Regions from separate parts of the Nonomuraea sp. NPDC050328 genome, predicted to be linked through region 1. Evidence: riboswitches for the same ligand, from Rfam matches in the RefSeq annotation. Region 1 holds a riboswitch; the other holds the start of a gene.
The links. A riboswitch is a leader RNA that binds a small molecule or an ion and turns the genes downstream of it on or off. The one in region 1 is predicted to bind S-adenosylmethionine.
Positions count from the first base shown of each region.

Region 1 (6,983 bases):
GGGGCTGGAGCGGGTGGTGCTGGCCGGTCCCCTTCCCGGACCGGGCGGCGGCGGTGGAGTTCCTAGGCGCGGGTTGGGCCGACGGCCTGGCGAGCACCCCGGAGGGCCTGGTGCCGCGCTTCGACCCGGACGTGATGGTCGCGATGATCGCCGAGCACTGCCGCCGCGACTACTGGGCCGAGTGGGCGCGGGTCCGCTGCCCGGTCACGCTCGTGCTCGGCCAGAACGGCATCATCCCGGCCGAGGACGTCGCGCGCATGGGGATCGAGCCGCACGTCGTCGCCGGAGCGGGCCACGACGTCCACCTGGACGCGCCGGAGGCGGTCAGGTCTTCGCTGGTACGGCTGTGCGCCGCCGTCGCCGGGTGAACAGCGCGATCACCGGCACCGTGCAGATCAGCGGCCCGAGGATGGCGATGGGCCGCTCCAGCCACCAGTACAGGTCGGGCGGCACGTCCCGGCCGATCTGCCCGAACAGCCACCACGAGATGCCCAGCGCGATCGCCATGCCGGTGGTGTGGAAGAGGAAGAGCGGCAGCGCGTAGCGGTTGATCGTCTCGTTGACCTTCTTCCACCGCGGCCGGGCCAGCAGCCGTTCCATGGTCGGCCGCAGCACCTCGACCAGCCCGATCTGGAACATCAGCAACGCCACGATGACGAAGGTGGGCGGGGCCATGTTCGACCACTTGTCGCCGGGCACGCCGACCATCGAGCCGGGGTAGATGCCCGAGTAGACCAGCCCGAACAGCGCGAACAACCCGGTCCAGAGCACCGCGTAGTCGTAGCGCCTGGGCAGGTCGACGACGCGCTGGTAGAAGAATCCGGCCTGGTGCGCCAGCCCCCACACGATGATCATGTTCAGCCAGCCGACCCACTCGACCCCGTAGCGGAGCCGGATCACGTCGACCACCAGCGCCGCGCCGCCCAGCCAGACGAGGGTGAGCACGTCGTAGCGCTTGTGCAGCCAGATCGACACCGGCAGCAGGGCGATGAGCACCAGGTAGACCGCCATGAACCAGAGCGGGCTGAGGATGAGCAGCACCACGCGGCCCATCCACTCCACGTCGAAGACCAGCGTGATCACCACGCCGATCGCCACCCAGACCGCCGAGAGCACGAGAGCGGGTACGGCCAGCGCCTGGATCCGCCGCAGGACGAAGGAGCCGATGCCGACGCCCCTCGCGTGCGCCCGCTCCCACGACAGCAGGTGGACGTGCCCGCCCACGTAGAAGAAGAGCGGCAGCACCTGCAGCAGCCAGGTGAGGATCCACAGGCCCGAGGTGAAGCCGAGCGGGCTGGTCGGCATCGGCCCGTCGGGCTCCCACTCCAGGATGGTGAAGGCCCAGTGCCAGACCACGACCACGATGAGGCTGAGGGCGCGGAGCCAGTCGACGTAGGGGTCGCGTTGGGTGGTGGTGGGGGAGCTCACTTGTCGATGTCACCCACGACGAAGAACATCGAGCCGAGGATGGCGACCATGTCGGCGACCAGATGGCCGGGCAACATCTCGCGCAGCACCTGGATGTTGTTGTAGGAGGCCGCGCGCAGCTTCATCCGCCACGGGGTCTTGTCGCCCTTGGAGACCAGGTAGTAGCCGTTGATGCCCAGCGGGTTCTCCGTCCAGGCGTAGGTGTGGCCCTCCGGCACCTTCAGCACCTTGGGCAGGCGCTGGTTCACCGGGCCTGGCGGCAGGTCGCGCATCCGCTCCACGCAGCGCTCGGCCAGGTCGAGGGAGACCTGGAGCTGCTCGAAGAGCACCTCGAAGCGGGCGTGGCAGTCACCGGCCGTGCGGGTCACCACCTTGACCGGGAGTTCGGGGTAGGCGAGGTACGGCTGGTCGCGGCGCAGGTCGAAGTCAACGCCCGAGGCGCGGGCGATCGGGCCGCTCACGCCGTACTGCATGATCTGCTCGCGGCTCAGCACGCCGACGCCCCGGGTGCGGGCCAGGAAGATCTCGTTGCCGAGGATGAGGTTCTCGATGTCGGGGACGCGCCGCCGTACCTCGGTGAGGGTCTCGGACACCCGGTCGAGCCAGCCGAGCGGGAGGTCCTCCTTCAGCCCGCCGACGCGGTTGAACATGTAGTGCATGCGACCGCCGGAGATCTCCTCCATCACCGCCTGGAGCCGCTCGCGCTCGTTGAAGGCGTAGAAGATCGGGGTGATCGCGCCCAGTTCGAGCGGGTAGGAGCCGAGGAACATCAGGTGCGACAACATCCGGTTGAGCTCGGCCAGCAGGGTGCGGGCCCAGACCGCGCGGATCGGCACCTCCATGCCGAGCAGGCGCTCGGCGGCGAGCACCACGCCGAGCTCGTTGGCGAAACCGGACAGCCAGTCGTGCCGGTTGGCCAGCATGATGATCTGGCGGTAGTCGCGCACCTCGAACAGCTTCTCGGCGCCGCGGTGCATGTAGCCGATGATCGGCTCGCAGCCGGAGATGCGCTCGCCGTCGAGGGTCAGCCGCAGCCGCAACACGCCGTGGGTGGACGGGTGCTGGGGGCCGATGTTGAGGACCATGTCCTCGGTGGCCAGCTCCTTGCCCACCTCGGCGGCGCCTGCCCCGATGCCGACCACCCGTTCTGTCATAAGCCCCATGCTGCCACCCAGCCCGGGGGTCTTCCAGCACAGGCCTCGGTCAAGGAACGGCAATAACCCGCATTTCGGGTGTAGCGAGGGGGAGGAATGTCTTGATTGGGGGGATTCAGGGATGAAGAAGGTTCCAGTAGACATCGCAGCGCTGATCGCACGGATCGTGCTCGGCGTGATCTTCGTGGCGCACGGCTGGCAGAAATGGCAGAACGGCATCGACGCCACGACCCAGATGTTCACCCAGGCCGGAGTGCCCCAGCCCCAGCTCGCCGCCACGTTCACCATGGTCGCGGAACTGGTCGGCGGCGCTCTGCTGATCCTCGGGCTGTTCGTGCGGGTGGCGGCGCTTCTGCTGCTGGCCGTCACGATCGGGGCGATGATCTTCGTGCACTTCCGTAACGGGATCTTCATCGCCGACAACGGGTGGGAGCTCGTGGGGGCCCTGGGGGCGGGATGCCTCATGCTCATGGCCACCGGGGGTGGGCGGCTTGGGCTTGACGGGCTCTACCTGGCTCTGCGGCGGCGCAACAAGGCGCGGGACGCCGCCCAGGAGGAGTTGTCCACGGCTCGTCAGGCGCGGGAGGACGCCGAGCGCAAGGCCGCCGAGGCCCGCACCGAGGCCGCGGAGGCCGAGGCGGCCCGAGCCGCCGACCGCGAGGCCCGGCGTGACGCCGTCCAGGAGTCGACCGGGGCCACCCGGGACGTCGCCCGGGACGCCGCCGACGACGCCCGTGACTCCGCCCGCGACGCCCGCCACTCCGCGGCGTCGGCCCAGGCCGCCGAGGAAACCCGCCCCAACACCGTGCCCCAACAGGCCCACGGCCTCTCCGAGGCGGACCGCAGGGACATCGACGCCTTGCTCGCCGACGAAAAGCGCCGAGGCGAATCCTGACCCACCCAATAGCGGGCGGGCCGCACCGGGTCCTGAGGCCGGGGTGGCCGGGCCGCGGTGGCCGGGCTGCGGTGGCCGGGCTGCGGTGGCCGGGCTGGCCGGGCCGGGGATGCCGAGGTGCCGGGCCGGGGTGGTCGGGTTGGCCGGGCCGGGGTGGCCGAGGTGCCGGGCCGGGGTGGCCGAGGTACCCCGGCTTAGGGATGCCGGGTGGCCGAGGTGGCCGGGCTAGGGATGCCGGGGTGGTCGGGGTGGTCAGGGTGGTCGGGGTGGCCGGAGGGGCCGGGGTGAGGAGGCCGGGGTCGCCGCAGCCCGGGGGCCAGGCGGACCCACCGCCCGGCCCACGCCGCCACCCGATACGGCGAGGACCCCGTGCGGTGGCCGCCCGTCCACCGATGCGGCGAGGACCCCGTGCGGTGGCCGCCCGTCCACCGATGCGGCGAGGACCCCGTGGGGTCGCCGCCCGTCCACCGATGCGGCGAGCACCCTGTACGGCGGCCACCGGTCCACCGATGCGGCGAGAACCCCGGACAAGGGCCACCGAGGCGGCGAGGATCCCGCGTGGGGGGTCAGCGGGTGGTGAGGTTGTGGAGGGCGGTGAGGAGGCGGTCGATGTGCTCGTCGGTGGTGCCCAGGCCGATGGAGGCGCGGACGGCTGAGGCGGTGCCGTCCTCACAGCCACCGTCCGCAGTCCCCAGCAGGTGCCGCACGAAGGGATGCGCGCAGAACTTCCCGTCCCGCACCCCGATCCCGTACTCGGCCGACAGAACCTCGGCCACCTCCCGAGCGGTGAACCCGTCGACCACGAACGACACGATCCCCACCCGAGGGTGGTCAGCCCCCCACAGGGAAAGCTCCCGCACCCCGGAAAGGCCCGCGATCCCGGCCCGGAGCCGCCCGATCAGCCGCTCCTCCTCCCGCACGAGCGCCGTCCACCCGGTGGCGGAGAGCGCGTCACAGGCGGCGGCCAGCGCGATGGCGCCGAGCACGTTCGGGGTGCCGGCCTCGTGCCGGGGCTCGGGGTCGTCGTGCCACTCGATCTCGTCGTTGACCGCCCGCACAGCGCCGCCGCCCTTGAGGTACGGCTCGCCCGCCGCCAGCCAGTCCCGCCGCCCGATCAGCACCCCGGCCCCGAAGGGCGCGTAGAGCTTGTGCCCGGAGAAGGCGACGTAGTCGAGGTCGAGCGCGGTGATGTTGAGCCGCCGGTGCGGCACGAGCTGGGCGGCGTCGACGAGGATGCGCGCCCCGTGCCGGTGGGCGATGTGCGCCAGGGCCGCGATCGGCCAGAGTTCGCCGGTGACGTTGGAGGCTGCGGTGACGACCAGCAGCTTGGGGCCGTCGATCCCGGCGAGGGTCTCGTCCACGGCGCGTACGGCCTCGCCGGGGAAGGCGGGCGGCGCCAGCCGTACGACATCGGTCCAGGGGAGCAGCGAGGCGTGGTGCTCGGTGTCGAAGACGACCACGGTGGTGCCTTCGGGCAGGCAGCCGGCCAGCAGGTTGGTGGAGTCGGTGGTGTTCCGGGTGAAGATCACCGCGTCGTCGGGGCGGGCGCCGGCGAAGGCCCGCACGGTGTGCCGCGCCTGCTCGTAGCGGGCGGTGGTGAGCTGGGAGGCGTAGCCGGCGCCGCGGTGGACGCTGGAGTAGGCCGGCAGGGCGGCGGTCACGGCCGCGCTGACCGGCTCCAGACAGGGCGCGCTGGCGGCGTAGTCGAGGTTGGCGTAACCCACCAGCCGGCCGCCCTTGACCGGAACCTCCAGGTCGGCACCCAGGACCGCGGGCAACTCACGCGCGCCGGACTCGCCGGGCGAGGCGGCGGGGGAGGTGGTGCTCTGGGCGGGGACAGAGCTGAAGATGCTGAGCGTGGACACGGCGAACTCCTTCGAGGCCATGGGCCCCGATCCGTCCGTGGAGCCCGCGCTTGCCCGCCACACCTCGTGACGGACCAGGTCCTCACCCGGGGCACCCCGCCGCGGACGCGAGGGTTGCCGGCCAGCAAGCCGGGGCTGTGCGCTGGCACTCATGACCTTCGTCGGAACTATAACCGACACAGGGGCGGAAACCGCAAGTCGCGAACTTTCTCGAGTCGACGATCGTTGTGTGCAGATTGAGCAAGGAGGTACAGAATGCTGGACTGGGTGACCAACCCAGAGATCTGGATCGGGTTTCTCACCCTGGTCGCACTCGAGATCGTGCTGGGCATTGACAACATCATCTTCATCTCGATCATCGCCGGGAAGCTCCCGCCCGAGCAGCGCGACCGTGCTCGGGTGCTGGGTCTCGCCGCCGCGTTGATCAGCCGCCTGGTGCTGCTGCTCGCCCTGTCGTGGGTGATCAGGCTGACCGAACCGCTCTTCACCGTGCTGGGTCAGGAGATATCCGGACGAGATCTGATCCTCATTCTCGGCGGTCTGTTCCTGCTGGCCAAGAGCGTGCTGGAGATCGGCCACAGCATGGAGCTCAAGGACGGCGAGGGGGGCACCAAGCGCAAGGTCACCTCGTTCGCCTCGGCGATCATCCAGATCATGATCCTGGACATCGTCTTCTCGCTGGACTCGGTCATCACCGCGGTCGGCATGGTCGACGAGCTGGGCGTGATGATCGCCGCGGTCATCGTCTCGGTGATCGTGATGCTCTTCGCCAGCGGCCCGATCAGCCGTTTCGTGGACCGGCACCCGAGCATCAAGATGCTGGCGCTGTCCTTCCTCGTGCTGATCGGCGTCGTGCTGCTCGCCGAGGGCTTCGAGCAGCACATCAGCAAGGGTTACATCTACTTCGCGATGGCCTTCTCCCTGGTCGTGGAGATGCTGAACATCCGGATGCGGAGCAGGCACCGGGCTAAGCAGTAAGGGTCCGCTCGCCGCCGAACAGGCCCGCCGGGTCGAGGCGTCTCTTCGTCTCGGCCAGGCGCGCGCCGTACTCCGGGGTGAACGCCCGCGCGATCTGGTCGAGCCCGGCGGCGAAGTTGAACGGCGTGTAGCCGGTCGCGGCGGCGCCGAGTCCGGCCGAGAAGCGGCCGCCGAAGTCCTGCACGGCGGCGGCGACGTCCGGCCCGGGCGCGAGGCTGACCGCCTCGGCCACGAACTCGCCCTGGGCGTAGGCCAGCCCGGGGTCGAGCTGCGGCGCGCCGCCGATGTGCCGCACCAGCCACAGCAGGTACGGCTCGGCATCCCGGGGCGAGATGCCGGCGAGGTAGTCGATCGCTTCGTCGCTGAGCCCGGCCAGCATCTCCGCGCGCAACATGAACGGCAGCGGATCGGTCGGGTCGGCGGTGATCTCGTCGATCCGGTTCGAGGGCATCGGCCCGGTGAGGTCCATGACGAGTCCCGGCAGCGCCCGCAGCGGCGCGAGCAGCTCGTCCATGCCCGAGTGGTCGGGTCCGGGGTGGCACAGGCAGATCCGGGCGACCGACTGGCCGCGCATCGGCGGCGGCACGAAGGGCGCGTCCGGCACGTGCAGCACACCCACCGCGGAGGTCAGCTCGCGCGGCACGGTGGCCACCCAGTCGCGGT
Region 1 is NZ_JBITIW010000004.1:327,398-334,380, forward strand. Features, by position in the region: partial or broken gene ACIBG7_RS17785 (alpha/beta fold hydrolase) at 1-16, shown strand, start outside; partial or broken gene ACIBG7_RS17790 (alpha/beta fold hydrolase) at 36-368, shown strand; gene ACIBG7_RS17795 (acyltransferase) at 325-1,428, opposite strand; gene ACIBG7_RS17800 (NADH-quinone oxidoreductase subunit D) at 1,425-2,582, opposite strand; gene ACIBG7_RS17805 (DoxX family protein) at 2,704-3,477, shown strand; gene ACIBG7_RS17810 (aminotransferase class V-fold PLP-dependent enzyme) at 4,044-5,342, opposite strand; SAM riboswitch class IV at 5,384-5,499, opposite strand; gene ACIBG7_RS17815 (TerC family protein) at 5,598-6,320, shown strand; gene ACIBG7_RS17820 (FAD-binding oxidoreductase) at 6,310-6,983, opposite strand, start outside.

Region 2 (6,983 bases), on a different contig from region 1:
ACGACACCGAGCAGCGCTTCCACCCGGGCACCGGCGTCTCGCTGTGCACGCCGGACAAGCGCTACTACGAGGGCTACCCGGGCAAGCTGGTCACCAGCGGGCTGCGGCAGGTCGGCCCGGGACACAAGGCCTACTACCGGGTCTGGCTCATCCGCTGCATGACCATGAAGTACAAGCCGACCGACACCTACTTCCAGGAGCGGGTCTGGTACCTGCCCAAGTCGAAGATCCTCGTCTTCGACGCCTGGGGGACCAACCGCCTCGGCGCGATCCTCAAGGCCGCGGCCTGGCGCTGAGCACGCCCGCCACCGCGAGGCCGATCAGGACCGGCACCATCAGGAAGGCGTTGACGGTGCCGTAACCGTCGGCGAGGGCGCCGAGCACCAGCGGCCCGGCGCCCACCGCGACGCTGGCCCAGATCGAGCCGATCGCCGAGGCCCGGTCGGGCCGGCCGCCGGAGTTGGCGATCACGCCGGACAGCGCGAGCGGGAAGTGCAGCGCGATGCCCAGCCCGCACACCACGACGCCGGTCAGCGAGAGCACCGGGTTGGTGCTGAGCCAGAACAGCACCCAGCCGGCCCCGGTGACCGCGAGCGCGCCGACCAGCAGGGTGGTCGTCGTCAGCCGCAGCGCCAGGCGGGCGCCGACGAACCGGCCGGCGGCCAGGCCCGCGGCGAGGGCGGTGACGGTGATCGCGGCGCGTTCCGGCGTCAGGCCGGTGCGGGTGGTGACCAGCACCGCGGCCCACAGGTTGAAGGTGAACTCCAGCGCCACGCAGCAGAACAGCACCGCCCCGGCGGCGTAGAACTTCCACCCGAACCGGCCGCGGTGCTGCCGGTGCTCGCCCTGGTGGTCCTCCTCGGGGATCCAGTACCTGCCCAGCGTCAGCGCGAGCACGAGCGTGCACGCCGGGGTGAGCAGCAGCGCCGCGCGCCAGCCGGCCGCGCTCTGCGCCGCCGCGCTCAGCAGGAAGGGCGCGAAGAGCGCGATCGTCGCGCCGACCGCGTTGGCCTCGCTGATCGCCGCCGGGCCCGCCGGGCCGTGGTGGTCGCTCAGCGCGGCCATCGAGGCGTACAGGGTCAGCGTGCCGAAGCCGCTGGCCAGGCCGTAGCCCAGCAGGGTGGCCGGCAGCGCGGTCGTCGCCACCACCAGCAGCACGCCCGCGTTGACGCCGGCCAGGCCGATCCAGGTCGTCGCGCGCCTGCCGTACTTCCTGACCAGGTACGGCAGAGCAAGCCCCGCGGCGATGCCGCAGAGCGCCATCGAGGTGCCGTGCAGGCCGGCGACGGTCTGCGAGACCCGCTGGTCCTTCTGCAGCAGTGGCAGGGCCGCGCTGAGGCCGTACAGGTAGGTGGCGAAGGTGCCGAGCTGGAGGTAGATGAGCCAGGTCGGGCGATCTCTCGTCAGGCGCATCGCGGCCGTTGTCACGCGGGGACCCCCAGGGTGTCGGGCAGGGTCAAAGCGTACTAAAGGGCATTCAACTGGGCGGCCAGCCACCTTTCCGGGGGCAGCGCGGTGGCCTTGGCCCGCAGCCGCAGGGCTCGCCGTACCCGCTCCTGCTCGTCCATGATCAGCGCGGCGTGCAGCGCGCGGGCGGTCTCGCCGACGTCGAAGGGGTTGACCACCAGCGCGTCCTCGCCCAGCTCGGCGGCGGCGCCGGCCTCGCGGGAGAGCACGAGCGCGCAGCGGTCGGACAGCACCGGCCCCTCCTTGGCGACCAGGTTCATGCCGTCGCGCACCGGGTTGACCAGGAGCACGTCGGCCAGGCGGTAGGCGGCCAGGCTGCGCGGGTAGTCGTCGTCGACGTTGAGGATGAGCGGGTCCCAGTCCTCCGTGGCGTACTCGTCCTCGATCTCCTTGGCGCAGCGCTGCACCGCGGCGGTGTACTCGCGGTACTCGGGCAGGTCGTGCCGGCTCGGGTAGGCGAAGGCCAGGTGCACCACCCGGCCGTGCCACTCGGGATGGGCGGCGAGGAACTCGCGGTAGGCCATCAGGCCGCGCACGATGTTCTTCGACAGCTCGGTGCGGTCGATCCGCACGATCAGCCGCCGCCCGCCGGTCTGCTCCCGTAATGCCGCGACATGGGACTCGACGTCGGGCTCGCAGGCGCGGGCCCACAGCGCGTCGCCGTCCACCCCCAGGCTGTGGACGCCGATGCGGGTGGTGCGCCCGTCATGGGTGACCGCTTCGGCGGAGACCTCCGCGCCGAGCAGGTGGCGGCAGCAGTCCATGAACGCGCGCGCCCAGCGCTCGGTCAGGAAGCCGGCGTGGTCGGCGCCCAGGATGCCCTCCAGCACCTCGCGCCCCACCTCGTCGGGCAGCAGCGAGAAGTACTCGGGCGGCGCCCACGGCGTGTGGCTGAAGTGCGCGATGCGCAGATCGGGCCGCTCGGCGCGGAGCATCGCCGGGGTGAGGGTGAGGTGGTAGTCCTGGACCATCACCCGCGCCTCGTGCGCCGCCTCCTCGGCCAGGGCCAGCGCGAAGGCGCCGTTGTAGTCGCGGTAGGACTCCCACTCGCGCTCGAAGCGGGTGCCGAAGTGCGGGCTGGTCGGGATGTCGTAGAGCAGGTGGTTGACGAACCAGAGCGTGGAGTTGGCAACCGCGTTGTAAGCCCGGTGAAAGGTGGCTGGGGGAATATCCAGCATGCGCAACGGACCGGTGTCGTACCCCGCGTGGTCGAGCCGGCCGCCGGGGGCCTGCCGTACCGCGCCGCGGTCGCCGTCGGACAGCGCGGCACAGACCCAGAGCACGTCCTTGGCCACCCCCGACAGGCCCGAGACCAGCCCGCCGCCGCCGCGTTTCATCGTCAGGACGCCGTCGGCGTCGACCGTGAAGGAGACCGGCCCCCGGTTGGAGGCCACCAGGACGCTGTTCATGAAAACCCTCCCCGCTCTTAGGATCTCTCTATGGCGCTTGATGAGCTAACCGAGGAACTGGCCCGATCCGCAGCGGGCGGCGATCACCGTGCGCTCGGTGAGCTGCTCAAGCGGATCGAGCCCGATGTGTTGCGGCACTGCGCCCGGATCTTGCCCTACCACCAGGATGCCGAGGAAGCCTGCCAGGACACGCTGCTGGCCGTGGCGCGAAACATCGGCCGGTTCGAGGGGCGGGCCCGCTTCAGCACGTGGCTGCACATCGTGACGGCCAACTGCGCGCGCACCACCTACCGCTCGCTCAAGCGGCGCGCGGCCGAGCAGACCTCCGACGAACTGCCCACCCAGCGGCCCGACGTGCGCCGGGTGAGCGTGATCGCCGGCTCGCGGCTCGACCTGCTCGACGCGATGGAGGCGCTGGAGGCCGACAAGCCGGACCTGGCGCAGGCTCTGGTGTTGCGCGACATCGTCCAGCTCGACTACAACGAGGTGGCCGAACAGCTCGGCATCCCGCTCGGCACCGCCAAGTCGCGCATCCACCAGGCGCGCAAGTACGTGCAGGCGGCACTGGGCGAGGACTACCGCTGAGACGGCCTGTCTCGACTGGCGAGACGCTGAGTTGTCAGCGTCGCCAGTCCAGGTAGAGTGCTGCGCAGAAACACAACTTCATATTGCTCATCCAGAGGGGTGGAGGGACCGGCCCTGCGAAGCCCCGGCAACCCTCCCGGTTCGTGCTCGTGACGTGACGAGGCCGACCGGGACAGGTGCCAATTCCGGCCCGTGACCAAGGTGGTCGCGGGCGAAGATGAGGGAAGGCCTCGCTTCATGTCGCTCGACTTCGGCCCTGCTGTCGCGCTCTCCTGCCGCGAATGCGGCACGCGCTACGACCTCGGTCCCCACTTCGCCTGTCTCGAGTGTTTCGGGCCGCTCGAGGTGGCCTACGACTTCGGTACGGTGACCCGCTCGGACATCGAGTCCGGTCCCGACAACATCTGGCGCTACCGGCGGCTCCTCCCGGTCCCCGTGGACGTGACCGAGAAGCGCAACATGAACCCCGGCTGGACCAAGCTGGTCCGCGCCGAGGGGCTCGGCAAGTCGCTCGGTCTCAAGTCCCTGCACATCAAGGACGACTCCGGCAACCCCACCCACTCCTTCAAGGACCGGGTGGTCGCGATCGCCGTCGAGGCGGCCCGCACCTTCGGTTTCCACACCCTGTCGTGCTCCTCCACCGGCAACCTGGCCGGCGCGGTCACCGCCGCGGCCGCCCGCGCCGGGCTGGAGGCCTGCGTCTTCATCCCCGCCGACCTGGAGCAGGCGAAGATCGCCATGGCCCGGGTGTTCGGCGGCAAGCTGATCGGCATCGAGGGCACCTACGACGAGGTCAACCGCTTCTGCTCGGAGCTGATCGGCGACCCGGCCGGCGAGAAGTGGGGCTTCGTCAACGTCAACCTGCGGCCCTACTACGCCGAGGGATCCAAGACGCTGGCCTACGAGATCGCGGAGCAGCTCGGCTGGCGGCTGCCGGACCAGATCGTCATCCCGGTGGCCTCCGGCTCGCAGCTCACGAAGATCGACAAGGGCTTCAAGGAGCTCGTCGCGCTCGGCCTCGTCGAGGAGAAGCCGTACAAGATCTTCGCGGCCCAGGCGACCGGGTGCTCGCCGGTGGCGGCGGCCTACAAGGCCGGGCACGACGTGGTCCAGCCGGTGAAGCCGGACACGATCGCCAAGTCGCTGGCGATCGGCAACCCGGCCGACGGCCCCTACGTGCTCGACATCGCCCGCCGGACCGGCGGCGCGGTGGAGGACGTCACCGACGCCGAGATCGTCTCGGCGATCCACCTGCTGGCCTCGACCGAGGGCATCTTCGCCGAGACGGCGGGCGGGGTCACCGTGGGAGTGCTGCGCAAGCTCGTGGCGGCCGGGAAGCTCGACCCCGAGCTGGACACGGTGGTGCTCAACACCGGCGACGGCCTCAAGACCCTCGACGTGGTCACGGCCGAGCCGTCCGCGGTGATCAAGCCCTCGCTCGACGCGTTTAGGAAGGTTATCTGATGAGTGTTTCGGTGCGGATTCCGACAATTCTGCGCACATACACGGGCGGAAGTGCAGATGTGCGCGGGGAGGGCGCGACGCTTCGCGAGGTGCTCCAGAAGCTCGACGCCGACTTCCCGGGTATCGGCGCGCGAATTCTGGATGAATCGGGCAAGATTCGCCGTTTTGTCAATGTCTATGTCGGGGAAGAGGACGTCCGTTTCTCCGAGGGCCTTGACACCGCGACGCCCGAAGGCGCGCAGATCTCGATCATCCCGGCGGTCGCGGGCGGCTGATCCGGCCCCTTCCGTACGACGCACCCCCTGGGCCCTCGCCCGGGGGGTGTTCGTATCTGCAGGGACATTTCAAACTTAAAGGAAATGTAGCGCTAAGCAGTTTTGTGCTTGACTCTGTTCCCCAATGCCACCTCACAGGTATGGTCGAGTGCGGTCGACTGGCTGGAAATCCCCTTAAGTCAGGAAGACTGCGGATCTTGCGAGAGGAATGGGCGAGGTCCGGAGCCCAGTTAGAGGAGTCGGAAGTGGCGCAGGGCACCGTCAAGTGGTTCAACGCGGACAAGGGCTACGGCTTCATCGCGGTAGACGGTGGTAAGGATGTCTTCGTCCATTACTCAGCGATCATGATGGACGGCTATCGGTCTCTCGAGCAGGGCCAGCGGGTCGAGTTCGAGATCACGCAGGGACAGAAGGGGCCGCAGGCCGAATCTGTCCGAGCGGTCTGACACACACACCTGGCCGGTGGTTCGTACGGCAACGCAGTCCGTGCGAACCGCCCACGAACGCGCGTGGCCGGGTCCGTTCCGGACCCGGCCCGAGCCCCGGCCTCCGGCGACCCGTCCCAGGTGAGGCACCCTCATGAGCAGCCGACTCATGGCGTCGGCTTGCACTCGACCGGGTAGAGTGCTAAACAGTTCGTTGGCACTCTCGATAGCAGAGTGCCAATGATGGATCGAGGCGATGGGGCCTGCCGCAGGGAGATGCAGGCCTATATGCCGTCGCGGGCTTCGGCTCGATCCCTTATGCAAACCACCCTGCATCTGGGAGGTCCAGCCTTATGGCAGCCAAGATGATCGCGTTTGACGAGGACGCCCGGCGCGGTCTCGAGCGCGGTATGAACCAGCTCGCCGACGCCGTCAAGGTGACCCTCGGCCCGAAGGGCCGCAACGTCGTTCTGGAGAAGAAGTGGGGCGCCCCCACGATCACCAACGACGGTGTGTCCATCGCCAAGGAGATCGAGCTCGAGGACCCGTACGAGAAGATCGGTGCGGAGCTCGTCAAGGAAGTCGCCAAGAAGACCGACGACGTCGCGGGTGACGGCACCACCACCGCCACCGTGCTCGCCCAGGCGCTGGTGCGCGAGGGCCTGCGCAACGTTGCCGCCGGCGCCAACCCGATGGCCCTGAAGAAGGGCATCGAGGCCGCCGTCGAGCGCGTCAGCGAGGAGCTCTCCAAGCTGGCCAAGGACGTGGAGACCAAGGAGCAGATCGCTTCGACCGCCTCCATCTCCGCCGCCGACCCCGAGATCGGCGCGCTCATCGCCGAGGCGATGGACAAGGTCGGCAAGGAAGGCGTCATCACCGTCGAGGAGAGCAACACCTTCGGCCTCGAGCTCGAGCTCACCGAGGGCATGCGCTTCGACAAGGGGTACGTGTCCGGTTACTTCGTGACCGACCCCGACCGGATGGAGGCCGTCCTCGAGGACCCCTACATCCTGATCGTCAACAGCAAGGTCTCCGCCAACAAGGACCTGCTCCCCGTTCTCGACAAGGTCGTGCAGTCCGGCAAGCCGCTGCTGATCATCGCCGAGGACATCGAGGGCGAGGCCCTGGCCACCCTGGTCGTCAACAAGATCCGCGGGCTGTTCAAGTCCGTCGCGGTCAAGGCGCCCGGCTTCGGTGACCGCCGCAAGGCCATGCTGAACGACATCGCCATCCTGACCGGCGGCCAGGTCATCGCCGAGGAGGTCGGTCTCAAGCTCGAGAACGCCACCCTCGACCTGCTCGGCCGCGCTCGCAAGGTCGTCGTCACCAAGGACGAGACGACCATCGTCGACGGCGCC
Region 2 is NZ_JBITIW010000010.1:24,276-31,258, forward strand. Features, by position in the region: gene ACIBG7_RS32065 (hypothetical protein) at 1-296, shown strand, start outside; gene ACIBG7_RS32070 (MFS transporter) at 274-1,413, opposite strand; gene ACIBG7_RS32075 (trehalose-6-phosphate synthase) at 1,467-2,876, opposite strand; gene ACIBG7_RS32080 (RNA polymerase sigma factor) at 2,907-3,461, shown strand; SAM riboswitch class I at 3,546-3,685, shown strand; gene thrC (threonine synthase) at 3,699-4,925, shown strand; gene ACIBG7_RS32090 (MoaD/ThiS family protein) at 4,925-5,200, shown strand; gene ACIBG7_RS32095 (cold-shock protein) at 5,446-5,646, shown strand; gene groL (chaperonin GroEL) at 5,979-6,983, shown strand, end outside.
Region 2: another riboswitch for S-adenosylmethionine. It lies ahead of thrC (threonine synthase); the one in region 1 lies ahead of ACIBG7_RS17810 (aminotransferase class V-fold PLP-dependent enzyme).